DNA from 3 places in the Nocardia sp. NPDC060259 genome. Region 3 is predicted to be linked to each of the others. Evidence: riboswitches for the same ligand, from Rfam matches in the RefSeq annotation. Region 3 holds a riboswitch; each other region holds the start of a gene.
What was found. A riboswitch is a leader RNA that binds a small molecule or an ion and turns the genes downstream of it on or off. The one in region 3 is predicted to bind S-adenosylmethionine.
Positions count from the first base shown of each region.

Region 1: linked by a shared signal. The riboswitch ahead of ACFWF2_RS17280 (aminotransferase class V-fold PLP-dependent enzyme) and the one ahead of ACFWF2_RS04020 (ABC transporter substrate-binding protein) in region 3 are both predicted to bind S-adenosylmethionine.
Region 2: linked by a shared signal. The riboswitch ahead of ACFWF2_RS01590 (bifunctional o-acetylhomoserine/o-acetylserine sulfhydrylase) and the one ahead of ACFWF2_RS04020 (ABC transporter substrate-binding protein) in region 3 are both predicted to bind S-adenosylmethionine.

Region 1 covers NZ_JBHXAY010000041.1:48,801-54,329, forward strand. The annotation lists gene ACFWF2_RS17270 (S8 family peptidase) at 1-1,545, opposite strand, end outside; gene ACFWF2_RS17275 (AAA family ATPase) at 1,569-2,699, opposite strand; SAM riboswitch class IV at 2,965-3,079, shown strand; gene ACFWF2_RS17280 (aminotransferase class V-fold PLP-dependent enzyme) at 3,128-4,444, shown strand; gene ACFWF2_RS17285 (flavin reductase family protein) at 4,475-4,942, opposite strand; gene ACFWF2_RS17290 (YbaK/EbsC family protein) at 5,105-5,529, opposite strand, start outside.
Region 2 covers NZ_JBHXAY010000002.1:91,075-96,603, forward strand. The annotation lists gene ACFWF2_RS01580 (MFS transporter) at 1-1,238, opposite strand, end outside; gene ACFWF2_RS01585 (TetR family transcriptional regulator) at 1,372-2,112, shown strand; SAM riboswitch class IV at 2,176-2,286, shown strand; gene ACFWF2_RS01590 (bifunctional o-acetylhomoserine/o-acetylserine sulfhydrylase) at 2,367-3,683, shown strand; gene ACFWF2_RS01595 (homoserine O-acetyltransferase) at 3,680-4,828, shown strand; gene ACFWF2_RS01600 (TetR/AcrR family transcriptional regulator) at 4,830-5,474, opposite strand.
Region 3 covers NZ_JBHXAY010000005.1:79,234-84,762, forward strand. The annotation lists gene ACFWF2_RS04010 (MFS transporter) at 1-1,004, opposite strand, end outside; gene ACFWF2_RS04015 (FMN-dependent NADH-azoreductase) at 982-1,608, opposite strand; SAM riboswitch class IV at 1,828-1,944, shown strand; gene ACFWF2_RS04020 (ABC transporter substrate-binding protein) at 1,986-3,149, shown strand; gene ACFWF2_RS04025 (ABC transporter permease) at 3,149-4,984, shown strand; gene ACFWF2_RS04030 (ABC transporter ATP-binding protein) at 4,965-5,529, shown strand, end outside.

The DNA.
Region 1 (5,529 bases), on a different contig from region 3:
CAGGTCGAGCGCGCCCAGCTTCGGGCCGAACAGGGTGCGCGCGCCCAACGCGGCGCGCAGGGCCATCGGCGCGGCGAAGCTGGTCCCGGAATCGGGGATCGCCGTGCCGTCCGGGCCGACGACATGGAACGGTTCGTCGTCGCTGCCGCCGAACGCGAGCAGATCGGGTTTCACCGTGCCGGGCGCACGACCGGGCCCGATCGCCGAATACGGCGCCCGATTCCACAGCGCGCCACTGCGATCCGACGATCCGATCGCCAGCGCGTTGACGCTGTCGGCCGGAACCTGCACGCGCGCATTGCCACTGGGCCGATCAGCCTCCCCGTTGTTGCCGACGGCGATGGTGGCCAGGGTGGTGCCGTCGCTGAGGTAGTCGTCCCAGAACGCGGTCCACGCGTGCACTTCGTCATCCTCGATCGGCAGTTCGGGGCCGATGCTGACATTGACGAACTCGTATTTGCGCTGGCGCAGGACGCTGTCGATGCGGTCGATGGCCGCGTACAGCTCGCACTGGTCGTCGTCGGTGTCCTCGTCGAGCACCTGGTAGTGGTCGATGTAGCCGTAGGGCACCGGCACCGGATGCGCGGGGTCGACGCTGCCGAACAGCAGTGCCGAGGTGACCCGGTGGCCGTGGTCGAGGTAATTGCGATGCGACGCCGCGCTGTCGGCGAAAGTGTGCGCGTCGACCCAGCGGGTCAGTGGGGTGCGCGCGGGCAACCCGCCGTCGAACACGGCGATGGTGAGCTCGCGGTCGGTCGGCTCGGCGGTCGGCAGGTCAGGGCGGAAGCGCGAAAGTGTTGCGGTGGAGCGGGTATCGCGGCCGAGCTGGGTCCGCATTCGTGGCATGCGGCGGATCACCCTGGTGAACGAATAGCCTGCCAGCGCGGCGACGGCCGCGTGGGTGCCGGTGACCGGGACGAAGGCGAGACCGCCGTTGTCGAGTCTGCGGTCGATCGCGACGTCGAGATCCAGATCGCGGGAGTAGTCGAGCAGGCCCTGCAGGGCGATGTCACGGCCGGAGTGCAGGACCAGCTCGGCCACGGTCTCCGAATCCGGCTGGGCGGCAGTCAGTCTCAGCCGATCGGCGGAGGAGTTGAGGCGGAACTCGGCCAAGCTGACGATGCCGTGTTCGGCGGCGCGCAACGGAGTCTCGGCGCAGATGCGAGTGGCGAGCAGCCGCAGGTTGGCGCGGGTCGTCGCGAGAAACAGCAGCGTGCTGGCTCGCGGCGCATGGCCGTCCGGTACGACCGTCACCGGCCTGCTGCCCAGCGGGTCGAACTCCATCGACGCGAGAAGCCTGGTGGGATAACCGCTTGTGGACACATACTGCGGATGCAGAGTGACCGCGGTGACGGTCTCGTCGTCCGGGCAGGCGACCCTGGGCAGCGCCACCGCGCTCTCGCTCGCCGCGCGCACCATCGGCGCGAGCCGGACCCGCGCCTGCGCGACCGTATACGGCGGCTGCGGCGAATCACCGCCTCTGCCGGGGGCGATCGGCGCGGTCAGCCGCTCACCGAAGCCGATCAGAAATCGCGGTCCGGCCACCCGAAATCCCCCCAGCGAGCACGTTATTGCCGTCGGTGCGTGAAGCCACGGAGGGTATCGCGCGACACCCCCGTCAGCGCGCTGATCTGGCGCTGAGACAAGCCTGACATGCCGACCAGGGTCTGTGCCAGCTGTAACCGATCGGTCCGCGAAAGTTCAGCTACCAGACGCGCGGAATGCTCGGCCATCAAGTCCGGCAGCGGCTGGTCATCGAGCACGCAACGACGCCGCAACCGCAGCATCGTGCGCTCGATATCGTTGAACGACAAGCCTTTCGACGCGATGGCGACGGCGTCGACGGCGGCATCGGGTAGCGGTTGGCCTGCGAAGCGGCGGATCGCCTCACCGCGCTGCGTCGTCTCCGGCAGCTCGAAGCCGACGGTGACGTCGAAGCGCCGCCACACGGCCGGGTCGAGGAGCTCGGCGTGGTTGGTCGCGCCGATCACCAGACCGGCGCCCGACGGCCAGTCGTCGATCTGCTGCAGCAGCACCGTGACCAGGCGTTTCAGCTCGCCCACATCGCGGTCGTCGTCGCGGCGCTTGGCGATCGCGTCGAGTTCGTCGAGCAGCAGCACGCAGGGTCGTTGCTTGGCGTAGTCGATGGCGTGGCGCAGGTTGGTGCCGGTCTTGCCGAGCAGGCTGCTCATGATCGTGGCCAGGTCGAGCACCACCAGCGGCAACTCCAGCTGATGGGCGAGCCAGGCCGCGGCCATGGTCTTTCCGACGCCGGGCGGACCGACGAAGAGCAGGCTGCGCGCCGGGGTGAGGTCGGCGGCGGCGAGACGGTCGGCCTGCTTGCGTTCGTCGACGATCTGGGTGAGCACCCGGTAGGTCTCGGCGGGCAGGATCGGCACCTCCGCGGTGGCGCCGGGCGGCACGACCCGCAGCAGCGGCAGGCGGCTGTCGCCGTCGACGGGGATCGGCGTATCGAGTTCGGCGCGTAGCGGATTGGCCCGCGTCGGGTTCTGTCTGAGCAGTCCGATCAGGGCCTCGGCGAGCTCGGGGCAGTCGGTGCGATGCCGGCGCGCGGCGCGGCGGACGAACATGGTGACGTCCTGTTCGCGGCCTGCCATCGCCAACCGAGCAAGGTGGACGAATTCGTCTGCTAGATCGGCGTTCACGTCCGCCGGTGTGGAGCTCAGGGCGTGTGACATGGTGTTCTTCCGATCGAAGGCATGGACTGATTTCGGTTCACTCGATCGTACGGCGTCCATCGCGGGCAAAGTTCACCCCTTGTGTACCGGTTTGACATCAGAACCCACCCGCAGCGCCACGTTGATCTGCCGAGTCGTCGGCGTAGCCGTCGCCTTCGTCGGATGCTAGTTGCGTGGCGACCCGGCGTCGGCGATTCCTGTCGGTTCGGGCGTGCCGATGGTGGTGGTTGACAGCTCCCTGGATCGTCTGTCACTCTCGTCAACAGGTCACGAGTACCAGCGACAAGCCCCGGCTAGCTGGTCGGCAACCCTCCTCCGCGGTGGGGTGCTCCGGGTGACGACCAGGCCGCCGTCCGCAGTGGGCGCGGCAAGCGCGGACTCGCAGCACCCTTTTCGGGAACGAGTCCCTGAGCCGACGGGATTTCGTCATGACCGCAGTAATCGACCCCACCTGTGCCCTGGCCGCCGTGTCCGGCGCCGACCTGCAGGTTCCGCTCGTGCAGGGCGGCACAAGCACCTACGCCAACTTCGACTACGCGGCGAGCGCGCCCGCGTTGCGGCAGGTCACCGACCGGATCTCGCAGCTGCTGCCGTACTACGCCAGCGTGCACCGCGGCGCGGGCTACGCCTCGCGGATCTCCACCGAGTGCTACGAGGCCTCGCGTGGCGCCGTCGCCCGGTTCGTCGACGCGTGTGACGACCAGGTCGTCGTGTTCACCCGCAACACCACCGATTCGCTGAACCTGCTGGCAGGCTGCGTGCCCGGCGAGACCGTCGTGCTCGATATCGAGCATCACGCGAACTTCCTGCCGTGGACCGCGCACGGTCGTCGGGTCGTGCGGGCGGCCGACACCGTCGAGGAGACGATCCGGCGGGTCGTCGCCGAATTGTGCAGCAAGCCCGCCGCATTGCTCGCGGTGACCGGGGCGTCCAATGTCACCGGTGAGGTGCTGCCGCTGGAGCGGCTGGCCACCATCGCCCACTTGTGCGGCGCGCGGATTCTCGTCGACGCGGCGCAGTTGGCCCCGCATCGCCGGATTTCGCTGCGTGAGAACGGGATCGACTATCTCGCCTTCTCCGGGCACAAGCTGTACGCGCCGTTCGGCGCCGGTGTGCTGGTCGGCAGGCGGGACTGGCTCGACGCGGGCGAGCCGTACCTGGCCGGTGGTGGCGCGGTGCGCGAAGTCGGTGTGGAACAGGTCGAGTGGGCCGCGGCGCCGCAGCGGCACGAGGCGGGCTCGCCGAATGTGCTCGGCGCGGCCGCGATCGCCGCCGCCTGTGACGCGCTGGCCGCCATCGATCCCACCGAACTCGTTGCCAACGAACGCTTCCTGGCCGACCGTCTGCGCGACGGTTTGGCCGCGATTCCCGGCGTGGACATCGTCCGCATCTGGTCCGACAGCCCCGACTGCGTCGGCATCGTCGCCTTCACCGTCGCCGGCTACGCCCCCGGCCAGGTCGCCGCCTACCTCTCCGCCGAACACGCCATCGGCATCCGTGACGGCCGCTTCTGCGCCCACCCCCTCCTCACCCGCCTCGGCCTCGACGCCGCCCTCCGCGCCAGCATCGGCCTCGGCACCACCACCACCGACGTAGACCGCCTGATCACGGCCATCGCCACCCTCACCGAATCCGGCCCAACCTGGACCTACACCACCACCGAAGGCCTCTGGAACCCCACCCCCGAAACCCGCCCCCTCACCGCCGCTTCCCCCGCAGGCGCCGCCCCCTGCCTCATCGGCTGAGTTCTCGCCGTCGCCCGCCGCCCCACCCGATCAGGTGTCGAGGGCGGTGGGGCGGTGGTATTTGCCGTTGTAGTAGAGGAGGGGGGCGGCGGTGGGGGATTCGTGGGTTTGGTCGTGGACTCGGGTGACCAGGCCGACCGCGAGGGTGTGGTCGCCGATGTCGATGAGTTGGTGGAGGGTGGTGCGGAGCCAGAGGGGGGTGCCGTGCAGGACCGGTTCGCCGGTGTCGAGGGTGGTCCACAGGGAGCGGTCGGTGAAGCGGTCGGCGGCGGTGCGGGAGAAGCGGTGGGCGAGGTGGTGCTGGTGTTCGCCGAGGAAGTGGATGACGACCGAGTCGGCGGCGCGCAGTGCGTCGATGCTCGACGAGGTGTGGGCGATGTTGAACGACACCAGGGGTGGTTCCAGGGAGAGCGAGGCGAACGACGTCGCCGTGAAGCCCACCGGGCCGGTCTCGGCGCCGATGGTCACCACGGTGACTCCGGCCGGATAGTGCCGCATCGATTCCCGGTACTGCTCGGCGGTGATCCCGCTCAGATCATCGGGGACCACCAGCTCGGCCGGGGTTCGTCGCACTTCACTCACCGCCCCAAACTACGCCCGCGCCGGAACCTCGCACAGGGGCCCTTCTGCCCGGTTGACGCACATCGCGCGCGGCCGACCTCAGTCGATCTCGATCGGCAGGCCGGCGGTGATGCGGACGAGTTCGCGGAAGTTGGTGCGGAACACCGTGTTCGGGTGGCCGCCTGCAGCCCAGACCTCGGGGTGGGCGGCGAGGGCGGTGTCGACCCAGGTGGGGAGGTTCGTCGGGTGGCCGACGGGGGCGGTGCCGTCGATGTGCTGGCCGGTGATGCGCTCCACCAGGGCGGTGGGGGCGGGGATCAGGGTGCCTTCCAGGCGTTTGCCGGTGCGGCTCAGATCGACCTGGTGATGGCAGGCGACCAGGATCAGGACCGGGTCGTTGTCGAGGAGGAAGACCTGGGAAGTGATGATCGCGGTGGGGTGGGCGCCCATGGCCCGAGCGGCATCGGCCGCGGTGGGGGCTGGCGTCTCGGGGGAAACGATGACGCCGTGATGCCCGCGGGCGA
Region 2 (5,529 bases), on a different contig from region 3:
TGGGCGGCATTGAGCAGAGCACTGGCCACGCCGGAGTCGTCGGCGTCGACCTGATGCAGCGCGACGGCCTGCATGCCGACGAACAACGGCCCCATACCGAGCGCGATCAGCAGCTGGGCGGGCAGCACGCTCAGCGCGTACCCGTCGCCGTAGCCGAGCTGGGCCAGCCACAGCAGACCCACGGTGCCGAGCAGCGCGCCGACCACCATCAGCGGACGCGGGCCGAGCTTGGGCATCAGCGCGCTGGTGACTCCCGCCGAGATCGCGATGCCGACCGGGAACGGCAGGAACGCGACGCCCGCTTTCAGCGGCGAGTAGCCGAGGGTGTTCTGGTAGTAGAAGCTCAGGAACAGGAACATCGCGAACATGGCGATCGGGATGAACAGCGCGGCCAGCAGCGCGCCACCCCGGTTGATCTCCCCCGGAATGCGCAGCGGCAGCAGCGGATTCGCCGAGCGCGCCTCGATGACGACGAAGGCGATCAGCAGCGCGGCGCCCGCCCCGAGCAGGCCGAGGGTGCTCGCGGCCAGCCAGCCGTGTTCGGCGGCGCGGCTGAATCCGTAGACGATCGACACCAGCCCGAGCGTCACGGTGACGGCGCCGGGCAGGTCGTAACCGCCGACCCGCGGCACCGGCACATCGCGCACGATGACCGCCAGCGCGCCGAGCAGCGCGACGATCGCGACCGGCGTGTTCATCAGCAGGGTCCAGCGCCACGACACGTACTCGGTGAGCGCGCCACCGACGATCAACCCGAACGCGACACCGCCCGCCGAGATCCCGGCGAACACCGCGAACGCGCGCGCCCGCTCCTTGACATCGGTGAACGTCACCGACAACAGCGACAGTGCCGATGGCGCGAGCAACGCCGCGAACGCGCCCTGCAAGCCACGCCCGAGGAACAGCTGCAACCCGTCCTGGGCGAGCCCGGCCAGCGCCGACGCGGCGGCGAACCCGACCAGGCCGATCAGGAAGATGCGCCTGCGGCCGAGGTAGTCGGCCATCCTCCCGCCCAGCAGCAGCAGGCCGCCGAAGATCAGGGTGTAGGCGGTGAGCGCCCACTGTTTGTCGCCCTCGCTGATGCCGAGGTCTTTCTGGGCGAACGGGAGCGCGATCGTGACGACGGTGGCGTCGAGGATCACCATCAACTGCGCGGAGGCGAGGACAGCCAGCGCCCACCATCGCATCGAACTCTGTTGTGCCTCAGTTTGTTTCGCGTCTATCTCGATGCCGGTCACCACGGACTCCTAGTCACTCGAAGGCTGGCCTAATCCTGGCACCACGAGACAATTGGCGTCAAGAGCAAAATGTCTGACTGCGCCACTTGACGTGAAAAGACAGACAAATCAGGCCGGACGGTAATCTGGAGGGATGCTGGACTCGACCACTCCGATCGGCGCGGACCGGGCGACCGAACCGGCAGGCCCCACCGCGGCCGACCGCGTGCCGGCGGGCCTGCGTGAACGCAAGAAGCTCCAGACCAAGGCGGCGATCATCGAGGTCGGGCTGCGACTGTGTGAAACACAGGGCTTCGACGCGACGACGGTCGAGCAGATCGCCGCGGGCGCCGATGTCTCCCCGCGCACGGTCAACCGCTACTTCCCGCTCAAGGAAGACATCGTGCTCGCGCCGATCGACGAGTTCGGCAGCACCGTCGCCGTCGCACTCGCCGGGCAACCGCGCACCGGCAACGAACTCAAGGCGCTGTGTGACGCCTACCTGCAGGTCGTCGATACCGAGGCCGAGGCCGACGGCATCCGGTTCCTGCGCCAGTTCCAGCAGATGCAGCGGATCATGCGGACCAGCCAGGCCGTGAACGCGCGCGCCCTCGAATACGCGGAGAAGAAGAACGTCTCGGTCTGCGCGCAACTCGCCGAGCGGATGGCGACCACGCCGGACGACTTCTCGGTCCGGGTGGTGGCCGGCACCTGGCAGATGTTGTGCCACCTCTCGCTCGCCGCCATCGAGGACGAGCTGCTCGGCTCGACGCCGGAAGCCGCCGCCGGGGTGACCAAGGCCGCCATCCTGCGCGCCTACCACGAGCTTCGCCGCGTCTGCGGTGCGCACGCCGACGGCGACACGCCAGGGGTCGGCACACCGTCGGCGGAGTGATCCAGGCGACGAAACCGGGGGAAGTTTCCGCGCTGACACGATGGCCGGTTAACATGACGGCAAGGTCATGAGTACCAGCGCCAAGCCCCGGCTCGCTGGTCGGCAACCCTCCAGCTGCGGTGGGGTGCTCCGGGTGATGACCGGGCTCTCGAAGGTCGAGAGCAAGCGCGCATTGCAGGAGGCCCCCATGTGTTGTTGTCCGTCGATCCGACCCAGCTGACGCGAGACACCGGCAAACAATCCTGGAGCAATTCATGACCGACTCTGCCCTGCCCGAGAACTGGTCCTTCGAGACCAAGCAGATCCACGCGGGCCAGGCCCCCGACGCGAGCACCAACGCGCGGGCACTGCCGATCTACCAGACCACCTCCTACACCTTCCGCGACACCGACCACGCCGCCGCGCTGTTCGGTCTCGCCGAACCGGGCAACATCTACACCCGGATCATGAACCCCACCCAGGACGCGGTCGAGCAGCGCATCGCCGCGCTCGAGGGTGGCGTCGCGGCGCTGCTGCTGGCCTCCGGCCAGGCCGCCGAGACCTACGCGATCCTGAACCTGGCCAGCGCCGGTGACCACATCGTGTCGAGCCCGCACCTCTACGGCGGCACGTACAACCTGTTCCACTACTCGCTGCCCAAGCTCGGCATCGAGGTCTCCTTCGTCGAGGATCCCGACGACCTGGCGCAGTGGCAGGCCGCCATCCGGCCCAACACCAAGGCCTTCTACGGCGAGACCATCGCCAACCCGAGCAGCGCGGTGTTCGACATCCCCGGCATCGCCGAGGTGGCGCACAAGGCCGGTATCCCGCTGATCGTCGACAACACCGTCGCGACCCCGTACCTGATCCAGCCGCTGGCCAACGGCGCCGACATCGTCGTGCACTCGGCCACGAAGTACCTGGGCGGGCACGGCGCCGCGGTCGCGGGCGCGATCGTCGACGGCGGCACCTTCGACTGGACCGTGCGCGACGCCGACGGCAACGCGCGCTTCCCCGGTTTCACCGAGCCCGATCCCAGCTATCACGGCGCGGTGTTCGCCGACCTTGGCGCGCCCGCCTTCGCGCTGAAGGCCCGCGTGCAGCTGCTGCGAGATCTGGGTGCCGCGGTGTCGCCGTTCAACGCGTTCCTCATCGCCCAGGGCATCGAGACGCTGAGCCTGCGGGTCGAACGGCACGTGTCCAACGCCGGGGCCGTGGCGAAGTTCGTCGCCGAGCAGCCGGGCGTCGAGGCCGTGTACTACGCGGGGCTCGAGACCTCGCCCTGGTACGCGCGGGCCAAGCAGCTCGCACCCAAGGGCGCGGGCGCGATCGTCGCGTTCGAGCTGCGCGGCGGTGTCGACGCGGGCAAGAAGTTCGTGGACGCGTTAAGCCTGCACAGCCATGTCGCTAACATCGGTGATGTGCGTTCTCTCGTGATTCACCCGGCATCGACCACGCACTCGCAGTTGACGCCCGAAGAGCAACTGGCCTCCGGCGTCACTCCGGGGCTGGTCCGGCTCGCCGTCGGCATCGAGGGAATCGACGACATCCTGGCCGATCTGCGCGCAGGTTTCGCGGCGGCGACGACGTGACTGTGAGCACCGAATCGCCGATCGCCCGTCCCGCAACCGGTGTGGCCCTGCTGCCACCGCCGGACGGGCGACTCGGCGTGGTCGCCATCGGGGACGTCGCGCTGGAGAACGGCGCCGTGCTCCCCGATGTGCGGCTGGCGGTGCAACGCTGGGGCGAGCTCTCGCCCACGCTCGACAATGTGGTGCTCGTCGAACACGCGCTGACCGGTGACTCGCATGTCATCGCCAGCGCGGACAACGCGCAGCCCGGCTGGTGGGAGGGCATGGTCGGGCCCGGCGCGCCGATCGACACCGACGAATGGTGTGTGATCGCGACCAACGTGCTCGGCGGCTGCAAGGGCAGCACCGGCCCGTCCTCGCTCGCGCCCGACGGCACGCCGTGGGGCTCGCGCTTTCCCGATCTGACCATCCGTGACCAGGTGACCGCGGAGGCGCAGCTGCTCGAGCTGCTCGGGATCGAGCGGCTGGGCGCCGTCGTCGGCGGGTCGATGGGCGGCATGCGAGTGCTGGAGTGGATCGTCGGGCAGCCCGAGCGGGTCGCGGCCGCGCTCGTGCTGGCCGTCGGCGCCCGCGCCACCGCCGATCAGATCGGCACCCAGACCACCCAGATGGCCGTCATCACCGCCGACCCGGATTGGCAGGGCGGGGACTATCACGGCACCGGTCGCGCCCCGATGACCGGCATGGGCCTGGCCCGGCGCATCGCGCACCTGACCTACCGCACCGACGGCGAGCTCGACCACCGCTTCACCAATCGGCCCCAGGGCGACGAGGATCCGTGGACGGGCGGCCGCTACGCGGTGCAGAGCTACCTCGAGCACCAGGCCGAGAAGCTCTGTCAGCGATTCGATCCGGCCACCTATGTACTGCTCAGCGAGGCCATGAACCGGCACGACGTGGGTCGCGGCCGTGGCGGGATCGCCGCCGCGCTGGCCTCGACCCCGGTCCCGTGCGTGGTGGGCGGTGTCGACTCCGATCGGCTCTACCCCCTGCACACCCAGGCCGAGCTGGCCGAGGGGCTGCCCGGCTGCGCCGGTCTCGAGATCGTGCACTCGCGCGACGGGCACGACGGCTTCCTGACCGAGGCCGCCGCGGTGTCGAAGCTGCTCACCGAGACGATGCGCCTGGCCCGCGAGAGCCGCTGACTCAGTCTCTCGCCGTACCTGTCAGCAGGGTGACGATCGAGCGGACGTATTCCTGGAGCCGTTCGCGCGGATACTCCTGCGGCTCGTTGACCGCCAGCCTGCCGAGCATCTCGGCGACGGTGAGGGTCGAGTTCGCGAGCAGGCCCGCGTCCATCCCCGACCAGCGCGGCGACATCGCGATACCCACGCGGACAAGGGATTCCGCGCGGGCCAGGATCTCGGCGCGAGCCGTACGCAAGGCGGCACGGTATTCGTCGGGAGCGCTGGCCGGGGTCGCCAGGATCAGCCGCCAGCGCGTCGGATTCGCGAGAGCGACACCGACGAACGCTTCGACCGTCGCCGAGGCGGCGGCGACGGGATCGGTGTCGAGCAGGTTTTCCGGCAGGGTGTCGGCGATCTGATCCAGCCCGCGTTCGCGCTCGCGTTCCAGCAGGGCCTCGACGAGCTCGGCGCGGGTCTTGAACACGGTGTACAGCACCGGTTTTCCGACGCCGGCCTCCTGGGCGACGGCTTCCATGCTCAGCTCGTGCAGTTCCATCCGGCCGAGCACTGCGAAGGCGGCATCGAGGAGCTGGGCGCGCCGCTCGTGCGGTGGCAGGCGCGGGGCATAGCGGCGCCGCGGCCGTTGCTCCTGAGTCGCGGTCACGCCCGCACCTCCTGTCGTTTCCTGAACGATACCCCGGCGGTGGCGTCTCGGCCTC
Region 3 (5,529 bases):
GCTTCGCCTGCCCGGGCGGCGATCGCCTGGACGGCTGCGGGAGCGGCGATGGCGACCGAGGCGACAAAGACGAAAAGCCAGGCGGCGACCCAGAGGCCGCCCAAGGGGACGGCAGTGATGCCTGCGGCCGCGCCTGCCGCGGCGAGTGCGCTGATCAGGCGCAGTTCCGGATTGATCGCCGCCAATCTGGTGGCCAGCAGGGGGATCGCGATCATGGCCGGGATCGCGCTGGCTCGCAGTGCGAGCAGTGCGGCACCGCCGGCACCGGCGCCGGCAGGCGGCGCCAGCTGGACGCCGGTGTAGATGCCGACGAAGGAGCCGAGGACGGCGAGGCAGCTCAGGTAGAGCAGGGTCAGGCGCGGGGTGCGCAGCAGGGTGGCGAACGCGGTGAACACTGTGCCCGCCGATGCCGCGGCCCGGCGCTTGCCCGGCTCGAGGACGGCGTGCAGCACCACGGCCGACACCGTGAAACTCAGTGCACCGGTGACGAATACCGCCCGCCACCCGAACACGTCGTCGATGACCTGGGCCAGCACCTGCGCGATCACGCCCGCACCGAGGAAAGAGCTGGTCAGGCAGGTCAGGGCGAAGACGCGTCGGGCGGGAGCGATGCGCTCGGCGAGGTAGGCGAAGGCCGCGGGGGCGAAGAAGGACGCGGTGAGTCCTTGCAGAATCCGGGCGGCGAGTCCGGCGCCGAGGTTCGGTGCGGTGATCACCACCAGCGTGGACACCGCGGTCGCGGCGAGGCCGGTCACGATCACGGGCCTGCGCCCCCACCGGTCCGACAGCGGCCCGGTCACCAGGAATCCGGCGCCGTAGGCCAGCCCGAACGCGGTGGTCGTCCAGGTCGCCGCGGCGCGGGAGGTGCCCCACGCCGCGGCCAGATCGCCCAGGACCGGAAGCACCACGTACAACTGCCCGACGACGAGAATGCCGACGGCGCAGATCGTCGCGACGGTGCGCCCGGTCGGCGCCCACGTCTCAGTAGTCGCCGGCGAGCTCACGCGCACGTTCCTTGGCCGCGGCGAAGCCGACCTGCGGGTCCTCGGTGAGCACGGTCGGGGCGAAGCGGATCTCGGCGACGTCCTTCACGCCGATGAATCGCAGCCAGTCCTGCACGAACGGGGTGGCGAAGTCGTTGCCGAACTGGATCGGCACGCCCGGCTGGTGCACACCGCTGGTGTACACGGTGACGGCCCGCTTGCCGTCGAGCAGGCCGGTGTAGCCGACCTCGGGATCGAAGCCGAACGCCCACCCGGGCTGGGTGACGATGTCGACGTACTGCTTGAGGATGTAGGGCACCCCGTGGTTCCAGATCGGGATGTTGACGACATACAGATCGGCGGCGGCGAACCGGTCGAACACGGCGCGTGCCTGCTCCCAGGCGGCGACCTGTTCCGGCGTCTGCTCCGACCCGGTGAACACGGCCAGTTTGGCCGCGGCCGCATCGGTGCCGAATTCGGGCAGTCCCGCGTCGAACAGGTCGAGCGTGTCGACCTGCAAGCCGGAATCCTTCGCGGCGAGCGTTTCGATGAAAGTCTGTGCAATGGCGCGAGATTGACTGAATTCGCCGCGTGCGGAGGCATTGATGTGCAGCAGAGTGGTCATGGGGAATAGCAGTACCGAGCCCGCGGACCCGCGACAATGATTTGTCGCACGCTGCGCTGATCCCCGCCGTGATTCCCGACCGCCCGGCGCGGCCTTTTGTCTCGAGCTGATCGCAAACCCGCGGCGCGCCGATGCCGCAGCTAGGGCTGTATCCGGCTGTCCCGGAACGGTATCGAACACGATCGTGGCGCCCGGACCTGCTGCTACATTTCCTCCCACGGTCACGAGTATCAGCAATTTCGAGCCCCGGCTCGCTGATCGGCAACCCTCGCTTGGCGGTGGGGTGCCCCGGGTGACGACCAGGCGCTCTCGAAAAAGAGAGCGCAAGCGCTGAATGCCCGGGGTTCCCTGGCGTCCGGATTCGAAGGAAATCATCAATGAGCAAGTTCTCGATCGGCTCGCGCCGTCGTTTCAAGATTGTGGCGGGTGCGCTGGCCGCGGTGAGTGTGGCGGCCGCGGTGGTCGGTTGCAGCGACGCGGGCGGCGGTGGTTCCGCGGACGGCCCGGTGTATTTCGGCGTCTCCGGTCCGCGCACCGGTCCGTCCGCCGAGTACGGCCGGTTGTGGCAGCAGGGCTTCGACCTCGCCCTCGACGAGATCAACGCCGCGGGCGGCATCAACGGCCGCAAGGTCGAATTGAAGTGGGAGGACTCGCAATCCGACCCCAAGCAGACGGTGCCGATCGCCACCAAGTTCGTCGACGACTCCTCGATCATCGCCGAGCTGGGCGACTTCTCCTCCCCGGCGTCGATCGCCGCGTCGCCGATCTACAACCGCGGCAAGCTCGTCCAGTACGGCTTCACCAACTCCGCGGTGGACTTCACCAAGGCCGGTGCCTACTCGTGGAGCCCGTCGATCACCCTCGACGTGTTCCAGGAGCGCAATGCCGAGTGGGTGAGCAAGAAGGCCAAGAAGGTCTCGGTGGTCTACCTCGAAACCGACTGGGGCAAGCAGGCATTCCAGTTCTTCGAGAAGTTCGCCAAGCAGAAGGGCGTGGAGATCGTCTACTCCTCGCCGATTCTGCCCGACTCCACCGATGTGAAGCCGATCCTGATCAAGGGCCGCGAGGCGAACCCGGAGGCGTTCGTGCACCTGGGCTACGGACCCGACGGCGCGCTGGTGGTCAAGCAGCTGCGTGACGTCGGCTTCACCGGTCAGTTCTTCGGTGGTCAGAACACCCCGCAGTTCATCTCGCTGGCGGGCGCGGCGGCCGAGGGCGACATCGTCAACGGCATCTTCAGCCCCGCCGACCCCGACCCGAAGGTGCAGGATTTCGTCACCAAGTTCCGCGCGAAGTTCAACACCGACCCCGGTGACTTCAATGTCTACGCCTACGACGCCCTGAATGTGGTGGTGCAGGCGGCCAAGAAGGGCGGGGCCACTCGCGAAGGCGTCCTGGACGGCCTGAAGACCGAAACCCGGTTCACCGGAATCGGTCTCGGCACCTTCGCGTTCGATCAGGAGACCCGCCGCCCGAAGGGCGTGAGCCCGCGCGAACTGGTGCTGACGGGCGGTAAGTTCGTCCCGACCGGCAATCGCTGATGTTCGACACCCTCGTCGCCGGTGTGGTCCACGGCAACGCGTACGCGCTGCTCGCCGTGGGCATCACCCTCATCTTCGGCGTCACCAATGTCATCAATTTCGCGCACGGCGCCGTCTTCGCGCTCGGGTCGATCCTTGGCTGGTGGCTGATCGCCGAACAGGGCTTCCCCCTGTGGCTGACCATCGTGTCGGTGGTCGCGATCACCGCGGTGGTCGGCGTCCTCATCGACGTCCTGGCCGTGCACCCGCTGCGCAAGGCGCCCGCCATCGCGGCATTGCTGGCGACGGTCGCGGCCGGGTTGATCATCGAGAACCTGACCCAGATCGTGTTCGGCCCGGACACGCGCCCGTTCCCACAGGTGCTGCCCACCAACAACTTCCAGCTCGGCGGTGTCCGCTTCGGCACCTCCGATCTGGTGATGTTCGCGATCACCCTGGCGGTCATGGCCGGGCTGGCCGGGTTCCTCCGGTTCAGCCGGTACGGCCTGGCCATCCGCGCCACCGCCCAGGACCCGGACGCGGCAGCCCAGATGGGCATCGGGGTGTCGCGCATCCAGGTGCTCGCCTTCGCGATCGCCTCCGGGCTCGGTGGGCTCGCGGGAATCTTCGTCGGCCTGTACAACTCGAACATCTCGCCGACCAGCGGCACTCTCGCCGGGCTCACCGGCTTCGTCGCCGCCACCATCGGCGGTCTCGGCTCGATTCCCGGAGCGGTGATCGGCGGCTTCGCGCTCGGCATTCTCGAGGCGTTCGGGATCTATGTCTTCGGCGACGGCTACCGCGATCTGATCACCTTCGGCGTCCTCGTGGCGTTCCTGGTCCTGCGGCCCGGTGGGTTGCTGGCGAAGGCGCCCGCCATCAGCGCCGAACCGCTCACCGGCACGTTCCTCGGTGTCGGCAGGCAGCTCAGGGTGCGATGGTGGCACGCGGTCGGGGCGTTCGCGGTGGCGGCGCTGATCGTGCCGCTGGTCGCGAACAACTACGCCATCGTGGTGGGCACCCAGATCCTGGCCTACGCCATCATCGCGGTCTCGATGACGCTGGTGGCCGGCTCGGCAGGGCAACTGGTGATCGGACAGGCAGGGCCGATCGCGATCGGCGCGTACACCTCGGCCATCCTGACGGTGAACCACGACTGGCCGTTCCTCGCCGCGGCGCTGGCAGGCGGTGTGCTTGCCGCGGTGATCTCCTCGATCCTGGCCGCGCCGCTGTGGAATCTGAACGGGCACTACGTCGCGATCGCCACCCTCGGGATCGGCATCGTGATCGTCGCGGTGATCCGCAACTGGGAGTCGCTGACCAGGGGCAGCTACGGCATCTTCGGCATTCCGGTGCCGAGCATCCTCGGCCACGAGTTCACCGAGAACACCGAGGTGTTCTGGCTGGAGCTGGTGTTCCTGGCGATCACCCTCGCGGTGGTCGTCGGTGTGCAGCGGTCCCGGCTCGGTACCGCCTTGCGGGCGGTGGGCGCCGACGAGGTCGCGGCCAGGTCATCCGGTATCCCGGTGCGCGACTACAAGGCGCTCGCCTTCGCGATCAGCGCCCTGTTCTCCGGGATCGCGGGCGCGCTGCTCGCCCATCAGTACAGCTACATCGACCCGACCGTGTTCAACCTGCCCATGTCCCTGCTGATCGTCACCGTGCTCGTGCTCGGCGGCACCGGATCGCCGTACGGCGCGGTGCTCGGCGCCGCGGTGCTGATCGGTGTCCCCGAGGCGCTGCGGCTGGCACCGGAGGCACGCATCCTGCTCTACGGCGTGGTGCTGCTGCTGATCATCCGGTTCCGTCCGCAGGGTGTTCTGGTGAGGAGTGAACGTGTCCCCGTCCCCGCATGAGCCCGTGCTCGCGGTCACCGGCCTGCGCAAGTCCTTCGGCGGCGTCCGCGCGGTCGACGGCATCGAATTGAACGTCGCCCCCGGTGAATTCGTGTCGATCATCGGACCCAACGGCTCCGGTAAGACGACCACGGTCAACCTCATCTCGGGCGTGCTGCGCCCGGACGAGGGTCGCGTCGAGGTGGCAGGCACTCGGCTGCGGCCCGGCTCGCAGGAGGCCGCGGCGCGGGCAGGCATCGCCAGGACCTTCCAGAACGGCAGGGTGTTCGGCAACCTGACCGTGCGCGAGAACGTCGAGATCGGCCTGCATACGACGGTCACCGCGGCCAGGCCGTGGCAGTCGCTGGCCCGGATCCCGGTGCTGCGCTGGATTCCGCTGCTGGCCGAGACGGTGCTGTCCCTGGTGCCGACCCCGGCGGTCCGCGCCGAACGCCGCGCGACGACCGCCCTCGTCGACACCCAGCTGGCCCGGTTCGCCGAACGGCTCGAACCCCGCGCCGAGCACAACGCCTACACCCTGTCCTACGCCAATCGCCGCCGCACCG